Regions from separate parts of the Variovorax sp. V116 genome, predicted to be linked through region 2. Evidence: predicted binding sites of a transcription regulator. Region 2 holds the regulator's gene; the other holds the start of a gene.
The links. The regulator NrdR, encoded in region 2, represses ribonucleotide reductase genes. The targets are predictions, from matches to a motif close to CACNANATNTNGTG.
Positions count from the first base shown of each region.

Region 1: ACAM58_RS04940 (ribonucleoside-diphosphate reductase subunit alpha) is a predicted target of NrdR. The motif match lies at 2,616-2,629, and genes of this name have one in related genera.

Region 1 covers NZ_AP028661.1:1,072,803-1,077,211, forward strand. Annotated here, with positions in the region: gene ACAM58_RS04940 (ribonucleoside-diphosphate reductase subunit alpha) at 1-2,532, opposite strand, end outside; gene ampD (1,6-anhydro-N-acetylmuramyl-L-alanine amidase AmpD) at 2,883-3,491, opposite strand; gene ACAM58_RS04950 (sigma-54 dependent transcriptional regulator) at 3,478-4,409, opposite strand, start outside.
Region 2 covers NZ_AP028661.1:3,131,819-3,136,227, reverse strand. Annotated here, with positions in the region: gene ACAM58_RS14975 (PilC/PilY family type IV pilus protein) at 1-1,541, shown strand, start outside; gene ACAM58_RS14970 (type IV pilin protein) at 1,581-2,027, shown strand; gene nrdR (transcriptional regulator NrdR) at 2,043-2,486, opposite strand; gene glyA (serine hydroxymethyltransferase) at 2,506-3,750, opposite strand; ZMP/ZTP riboswitch at 3,792-3,918, opposite strand; gene ACAM58_RS14955 (lytic transglycosylase domain-containing protein) at 3,936-4,409, opposite strand, start outside.

The DNA.
Region 1 (4,409 bases), 2.1 Mb from region 2:
CGCCTTCACGTCCTGCGGCACGCGGTCGATCGGACGCAGCGAACCGTCGAAGTGCTTCAGGTCCATCACCATCACGTCGTCCCACAGGCCCAGGCGCTTCAGGTCGCGCACCAGGTAGTGGTTGATGACGGTGAATTCGCCCGACAGGTTCGACTTGACCGAGAGGTTGCCGAAGCAGGGCTCGATGGAAGCGTCGACGCCGATGATGTTCGAGATGGTCGCGGTCGGGGCGATGGCCACGCAGTTGGAATTGCGCATGCCGTCGGCCTTGATCTTCTGGCGCAGGGCCTCCCAGTCGAGCGTGGCCGAGCGGTCCACTTCGACGTAGCCGCCGCGGGCTTTTTCGAGCAGGTCGAGCGTGTCGATCGGAAGGATCCCCTTGTCCCACAGCGAGCCCTTGTAGCTCGAGTACTTGCCGCGTTCGCGGGCCAGCTCGGTCGAGGCCCAGTAGGCGTGGTAGCAGATGGCTTCCATCGACTCGTCGGCAAACTGCACGGCTTCCTGCGAAGCGTAGGGAATGCGCAGTTCGTACAGCGCGTCCTGGAAGCCCATCAGGCCCAGGCCGACCGGGCGGTGGCGCAGGTTCGAGTCGCGCGCCTTCTTCACGGCGTAGTAGTTGATGTCGATCACGTTGTCGAGCATGCGCATCGCGGTCGAGATGGTGCGCTTGAGCTTTTCCTGGTCGACCTTGCCGTCCTTCAGGTGCTGCAGCAGGTTCACCGAACCCAGGTTGCAGACGGCGGTTTCGGTGTCGCTGGTGTTCAGCGTGATCTCGGTGCACAGGTTCGACGAGTGCACCACGCCGGCGTGCTGCTGCGGCGAGCGCACGTTGCAGGCGTCCTTGAACGTGATCCAGGGATGGCCGGTCTCGAACAGCATCGTGAGCATCTTGCGCCACAGGTCCGAGGCCTGGATGGTGCGGGCAGGCTTGATCTCGCCGCGCGCGGCCTTTTCTTCGTAGGCGACATACGCCTTCTCGAAGTCGGCGCCGAACAGGTCGTGCAGGTCGGGCACGTTGGAGGGCGAGAACAGCGTCCAGGTGCCCTTTTCCATCACGCGGCGCATGAAGAGGTCGGGGATCCAGTTGGCGGTGTTCATGTCGTGCGTGCGGCGGCGGTCGTCGCCGGTGTTCTTGCGCAGTTCCAGGAACTCCTCGATGTCGAGGTGCCAGGTTTCCAGGTACGTGCAGACGGCGCCCTTGCGCTTGCCGCCCTGGTTCACGGCCACGGCCGTGTCGTTGACCACCTTGAGGAAGGGCACCACGCCCTGCGATTCGCCGTTGGTGCCCTTGATGTGGCTGCCGAGCGCGCGCACGCGGGTCCAGTCGTTGCCCAGGCCGCCCGCGAACTTGGAGAGCAGCGCGTTTTCCTTGATCGATTCGTAGATGCCGTCCAGGTCGTCGGGCACGGTGGTCAGGTAGCAGCTGGACAGCTGCGAGCGCAGCGTGCCGGCGTTGAACAGGGTGGGCGTGCTCGACATGAAGTCGAAGGACGACAGCACCTCGTAGAACTCGATGGCGCGGGCCTCGCGGTCGATTTCGCCGAGCGACAGGCCCATGGCCACGCGCATGAAGAAGGCCTGCGGCAGTTCGATGCGCGACTTGCGCACGTGCAGGAAGTAGCGGTCGTACAGCGTTTGCAGGCCGAGGTAGTCGAACTGGTTGTCGCGTTCGGCCTTGAGCGCGGCGCCCAGGCGCGGCAGGTCGTACTGCAGCAGCTTCTCGTCGAGCAGGTCGTTCTCGACGCCCTTCTTGATGAACTGCGGGAAGTAGTCGGCGTAGGCGGTGGCGCGCTCGGCGGGCATCACTTCGCGGCCGATGATCTCCTTGAAGATCGTGTGCAGCAGCAGGCGGGCGGTCGCGAAGGTGTAGTCGGGGTCTTTTTCGATCAGCGTGCGGGCCGCCAGGATCGAGGCCTTGTAGACCTCGTCGAGCGGCACGCCGTCGTACAGGTTGCGCATGGTCTCGGCGACGATCGGCGCGGCGGTGATGCTGTCGCCCAGGTTTTCGCAGGCCGATTCGATCAGGCCCTTGAGCTGGTTCAGGTCGAGCGCGACGCGTTCGCCGTTGTCCAGCACGTGCAGCGTGGGCGTGGCGGGTGCTTCCTGCTCGACCTGCTTGGAACGCTCTTGCGTGCGGCGCTCGCGGTAGAGCACGTAGGCGCGCGCGATCTCGTGGTGGCCGCCGCGCATCAGGCCGAGTTCGACCTGGTCCTGCACGTCTTCGATGTGGAAGGTGCCGCCGCCCGGACGCGAACGCACCATGGCGCGGATCACGCCTTGCGTGAGCGCGTCGACCGTTTCGCGCACGCTGGCCGAAGCCGCGCCCTGGGTGCCGTGCACGGCCAGGAAGGCTTTCATCATCGCGATGGCGATCTTGTTGGGTTCGAAGGGAACCACGGCGCCGTTGCGGCGGATGATCTGGTAGTGCGCGAGGTTCTGTCCGGCGGGCGAGCCAGCGGTGTCGCGCTGCTGCTGCGTGGGCGTGGAGGGAACGGCACGCGAGGTCGATGGGGTGTTCAGGGCTGTTTGCATTCGCTTCCTCTCGGTTGGCAATTCTTGTTGGATGGCAACGCCTTGGTTGGGCGTCGCGCCGGCGTTGTTGACCGGACGGAGGACACTATATCTAGGGTCTGAGGGGTGTACAACCCACTAGATGTAGCGTTTTCCAGTGGATACAACCCTGGTCGATATTTCTTTCGGCCTAGGTCACGGCCGTCGATGCCGCATGAATACTGGCCTATGTTGTCGCAACCCGCATGGGCCGTGGCTTGCAGGCCGATTTGGGCTTGCAGGGCGCATGGTTGCTGCATGCAGCGGCTGCAATTTTCTCATTGCTGCGCCGCGGGACCGGCGCATCGCGAGGCGCCGCGCGATTGAAAAAATTAGCGCTGCACCACCTGCGGAGGAAACATCTGTGGACTCCAGCCGAGGTGCCCGCGCAGCAATTGCCAATCGAAGCCGGCGCCGGGGTCCTGTTTTCGGCCTGGCGCAATGTGCTCGTGGCCGGCGATGTGCGCGATGGCGTAGTGCTGCGCGATGGCGGGGCAGAGGCTGGCCAGCGCCTCGTACTGTGCTTCTTCGAAGGGCTGGCCTTCGAGGCCTTCGAGCTCGATGCCGATGGAGTCGTCGTTGCAGTTCTCGCGGCCGCGCCACGACGACACGCCGGCATGCCAGGCGCGATCGTCGCAGCTCACGAACTGCCAGAGCTCGCCGTTGCGCCGCACATAGAAGTGCGAGGAAACCGCAAGGCCGCGGATCGACTGGAAGTAGGGGTGCGCGTCCCAGTCGAGCTGGTTGGTGAAGAGCTGCTGCACGGCCTCGCCGCCGTATTCGCCGGGCGGCAGGCTGATGGAGTGCAGCACGATCAGGTCGGTCTGCGCGCCCGCGGGCCGGGGCCCGAAATTCGGCGAGCGCAGCGCCTTGGCAAAGCGGTACCAGCCGGCGTGCCAGAGCCCGTCGTCGTTGCTTGCCGGTGCTTCAGTCGTCGGCATGGCTGGTGCTGCTGGCACCTTCGTCGCCGCCGGGCGTGGTGATGCCCAGCCGCGCGATGCGGTAGCGGATCTGGCGCAGGCTCATGCCGAGCCGCGCGGCGGCGGCCGTTCGATTGAAGCCGCTTTCGTGCAGCGCGCGCACGAGGATCTCGCGCTCCTGCTGATCGAGGTAGGCCTGCAGGTCCGAGGGGAGGGCGGGCGCCACAGGCTTGGATTCCGCGGCGGGCGCAGCGGCCGCCCGAGGCGCTTCGCCGCCGGCCGCGGCGGCAGAAGAGGGCGCGGGTTCGGCGATGGCCGTCTCGGCCGGTGCCTCGGCAGCCTCCGGCCGCGGCGCCATCAGGTCCAGGTGCAGTTCGTCGCCGTCGTTGAGCGCCACCGCGCGGTGCAGCAGGTTCTCGAGCTCCCGCACGTTGCCGTCGAGCCGGTGCTGGGCCAGGCGGCGCAGCAGTTCGGCGGAAAGATGCGGCACCGGCAGCCCGCCGTCCTGCGCAATGCGCGCGAGCAGCGCGGCGCAAAGCGCGGGCAGGTCCTCGCGCCGGTCGCGCAGCGCGGGTACCGCGATCTCGATCACGTTGAGCCGGTAGAACAGGTCCTGCCGGAAGCGGCCGGCCTGGACTTCGGCATGGAGATCCTTGTGGGTGGCGCTCACGATGCGCACGTCGACCGCGTCTTCCTGCGTCGAGCCGATGGAGCGCACGCTGCGCTCCTGGATCGCACGCAGCAGCTTGGACTGCATCGCCAGCGGCAGGTCGCCGATTTCGTCGAGAAAGAGCGTGCCGCCGCGCGCGGCCTGGAAGTAGCCGTCGCGGTCCTGCGACGAGCCGGTGTAGGAGCCCTTGCGGGCGCCGAAGAACTCGGCCTCGAGCAGGTTCTCGGGAATGGCGCCGCAGTTGACCGCGACGAAGGGGCCCTCGCTGC
Region 2 (4,409 bases):
CCAGCGTCCGGTATGTGGGGAAGCCCAACAGCGGCTTCACCCATGAAGGCTATGCCGCATTCGCCTCGACCATCGCCCGCGCGCCGATGGTCTATGTGGGTGCCAACGACGGCATGCTGCATGCCTTCAACGCGGGCACCGGCCAGGAGGCGTTCGCCTATGTGCCGGAAGGCGTCTATGGCACGGCGGCGGCGCCCCAGCTCAAGAAGCTCAGCGAAAGCACCTACTCGCACAGGTACTACGTCGACGGCAGCCCGTTCGTGGCCGACATCTACATGGGTTCGGCCGCCGACGCCAAGGCCACCGACACCGAGAAGGCGAAGCTGTGGAAGTCCTTCCTCGTGGGGACGCTGGGGGCGGGCGGCAAGGGGTATTTCGTGCTCGACGTCACCAAGCCCGAGAACATCGGCGAGGCCAACGCCGCCGGCGTGGCCCTGATCGATACCACCGCCCTTGCCGACGACGACCTCGGCCACCAGTTCCAGCAACCCGTGCTCGATTCCTTTTCGAGGCGCGCGCTGCAGGTGGCGCGGCTCAACAACGGCCGCAGGGCCGTGATCCTGGGCAACGGCTACAACAGCACGAGCGAGAAGGCGATGCTGTGGATCCAGTACCTCGACGGCGACAAGTCCGTGCTGAAGATCCCCGCGCCGGCCACGCAGGCCGCCGGCACCGGCAACGGGCTGTCGGCACCGCAGGTGGTGGACAGCAACGGCGATGGCAAGGTCGACTACGTCTATGCCGGCGACCTGCTCGGCAATCTCTGGAAGTTCGACCTGAGCAGCGCCAAGAGCAGCGACTGGAAGGCCACCCTGGGCGCATCGAGCCTGGACGACGCGCCGCTGTTCGCCGCCGGCGCCACGCAGCCGATCACGGCCGCGCCGCTGGTCGTCGACCATCCGCGCGGCGGCTACATGGTGATGTTCGGCACCGGCCGGCTGTTTGCCGCCGGCGACGAAGGCAGCACCGCCCAGCAGTACCTGTACGGCGTCTGGGACCGCGCCAACGGCAGCACGGGCACCGCGGCGCTGGCCGACCTGGTGGCGCAGACCATCGGAACCGGCACGGTCAAGGAAGGCGACGTGGAATTCCGCACCGCGTCGAACCACGGCGTGAGCTACAGCGGCTCGGGCGGCAAGCGCGGCTGGTACCTCCAGCTGGGAACCGCCGGCGAACGCATCGTCTATCCAGGCGATGCGCTGAGCGGCAGCGCGGGGCTGTTCTCGTCCACCATTCCCGGTTCGGCGAGCAATTCGCTCGACTGCGCGCCGGGCACCAGCGACGACGGCTGGTCGATGGTGGTCGACTTCTTCAGCGGCGTGGTCCCCGACGGCATTGCCTACAACGGCTCCACCAGCGCGCTGGGCAGCTACCTCGGCTTCCGGAACCACTCAGGCCGCGACGACATCGTCTTCCGGCCGCAGGACGCCGCTGAAAAAGGCAAGCACGTGATCTGCAATGCGGCCGGCGGCTGCAACGAGACCGAGCTGCCGCAAGCCGTGCGCCGCTTCGGCTGGCGCAACCTGATCTCGTCGAACTGACGCCGCAGCGCTCCCCGAGCCATGAACAAACATCCTGAAATGCAGGCCCGCAAAGAGCGGATTCGCCCGCGCGGCTTCACGCTGGTCGAACTCATAATCGTGACGGCGGTGATCGCCATCCTGGCCGCGATCGCCTACCCGAGCTACACGCGCTACGTGTTGCGGGCCAAGCGGGCCGATGCCAAGCAGCAGTTGCTGCAGGCGGCCCAATGGACCGAGCGCTACCTGACGGCCAACGGCCAATATCCGCCTTTAACCGTTGCGCTGCCGGCGGGGCTGAACCAGGCGCCATCCTCCGGCACGGCAAACTACACCATCAGCTATGCGGCCCGGGACGCGACCAGCTACACGCTGCGGGCCGTGCCGCAGGGCGCATCGGCCGCCGACGAATGCAAAACACTCACGGTGAACCAGCAGGGCGTCAAGCTGGCGGCCGGCCAGACCAGCGCTTCGAATGCGCTGGTGCAGGCCTGCTGGAACCGCTGAGCGCGGGGCTCTTCTTCAGATGTCGCGCAGCAGCTGCCGGAACTCGTCCACGTCCTCGAAGCTGCGGTAGACCGAGGCAAAGCGCACGTAGGCCACCTTGTCGAGCTTTTTCAGCTCGCGCATCACGAGTTCGCCCACCTTGGTCGAATCGATCTCGCGCAGGCCGCTGGCCAGCAACTTCTGCTCGATGCGCAGCAGGGCGTTGTCGATCTGCTCGATGCTGACCGGGCGCTTGCGCAGCGCCAGCATCATCGAGGCGCGGACCTTGCCCGATTCGAAGTCGGCGCGGCTGCCGTCCTTCTTGACGACCACCGGAAAGTTGACGTCTGGCCGCTCATAGGTGGTGAAGCGCTTGTCGCAGGCGCTGCACTGGCGGCGCCTGCGCACGAAGTCGGCGTCTTCCGAAACGCGGGTCTCGACGACCTGCGTTTCGAGATGACCGCAAAAAGGACATTTCATGCGGCCACTTCTTGCCGGATCAGCGGTAGACCGGGAACCGGCTCGTCAGCGCGTGCACCTTTGCGCGGACCGCATCGATGTTGGCGGCGTCGCGCGGGTTCTCGAGCACGTCGGCGATCAGGTTCGCGGTGATGCGCGCCTCTTCGTCCCTGAAGCCGCGCGTGGTCATGGCCGGGGTGCCGATGCGCACGCCGCTGGTGACCATCGGCTTTTCGGGGTCGTTGGGGATCGCGTTCTTGTTGATCGTCATGTGGGCGCTGCCCAGCACGGCTTCGGCTTCCTTGCCGGTGATGCCCTTGGCGCGCAGGTCGACGAGCATCACATGGCTTTCGGTGCGTCCGCTCACGATGCGCAGGCCGCGCTCGGTGAGGGTGTCGGCCACGATCTGGGCGTTCTTGACCACCTGCTGCTGGTAGGCCTTGAACTCGGGCGACATGGCTTCCTTGAACGCGACGGCCTTGGCGGCGATCACGTGCATGAGCGGGCCGCCTTGCAGGCCCGGGAAGATCGCGCTGTTGATGGCTTTCTCGTGCTGCGACTTCATCAGGATGATGCCGCCGCGCGGGCCGCGCAGGCTCTTGTGGGTGGTGGAGGTGACCACGTCGGCATGCGGCACCGGGTTGGGGTACACGCCCGCGGCCACGAGCCCGGCGTAGTGGGCAATGTCGACCATGAAGATCGCGCCCACGTCCTTGGCCACCTTGGCAAAGCGCTCGAAGTCGATGCGCAGCGAATAGGCCGAGGCGCCCGCGATGATCAGCTTGGGCATGTGCTCGTGCGCCTTGCGTTCCATCGCGTCGTAGTCGATGGCTTCGTTGGCGTCCAGGCCGTAGCTCACCACGTTGAACCACTTGCCGCTCATGTTGAGGGGCATGCCGTGGGTCAGGTGGCCGCCTTCGGCCAGGCTCATGCCCATGATGGTGTCGCCGGGCTTCAAAAAGGCCAGCATCACGGCCTCGTTGGCCGAGGCGCCGCAATGCGGCTGCACGTTGGCGGCGTCGGCGCCGAAGATCTGCTTGACGCGGTCGATGGCCAGCTGCTCCGCCACGTCGACATGCTCGCAGCCGCCGTAGTAGCGCTTGCCCGGGTAGCCTTCGGCGTATTTGTTGGTGAGCTGCGAGCCCTGCGCGGCCATGACGGCCGGCGAGGCGTAGTTTTCGCTCGCGATCAGTTCGATGTGGTGTTCCTGGCGCGCGTTTTCGGCCTGGATGGCAGCCCAGATTTCGGGATCGGTCTGTTCGACCAGGATGTTGCGGTGGTACATGGCAGTCCTTTGAAGACGAGGTCCTTGTTCTTCAACCAAACAAGGGCTGCCCAGGCGAACGGCTGAACGCCTGTATGGATGCCAGGCGGCACGCTTCCCAGTGGTATTCCACGTCAGCGCAGGGCACCGTGCGGGGTGCTGCGCCTATCGCCAGTCGCGTACGGGGTGAAGTGTAGCGCAGGGGCTCAGGAAACGCCCGACAGCAGGGCCACTTTCTGCGGGTCCGCTGCCGGCTCGGCCGCCTGTTGCGGCTTGGGCGGCACGGCAACCGGAATCGGCTGGGCCTGCGCACGCACGACCGGCGCCGCGGGCGTTGACATGGTCGGCGGATTGCGGCCATTGGCCACCTGAACCAGGCGTTCGTGCTCGGCCAGCACCTTGCCGGCATAGCCGCCGTCGTCCTCGAGGTTGGCCGCGCCCACGTAGTAGCGCAGGCCGCCTTCGAGCGAGCCGGCGCGGGCGATGCATTCCTGCAGCACCTTCACGCCCACGCGCATGTTGGTCACCGGGTCGAAGGCGGTGAGCGTGCCGCCCGCGCTTTCGTACTTGTCGCCGTGCACGCGTGTCATGACCTGCATCAGGCCCTGGGCGCCGACCTGGCTCTGGGCGAAGGGATTGAAGCTCGATTCGACGGCCATGATGGCCAGGATCAGCGTCGG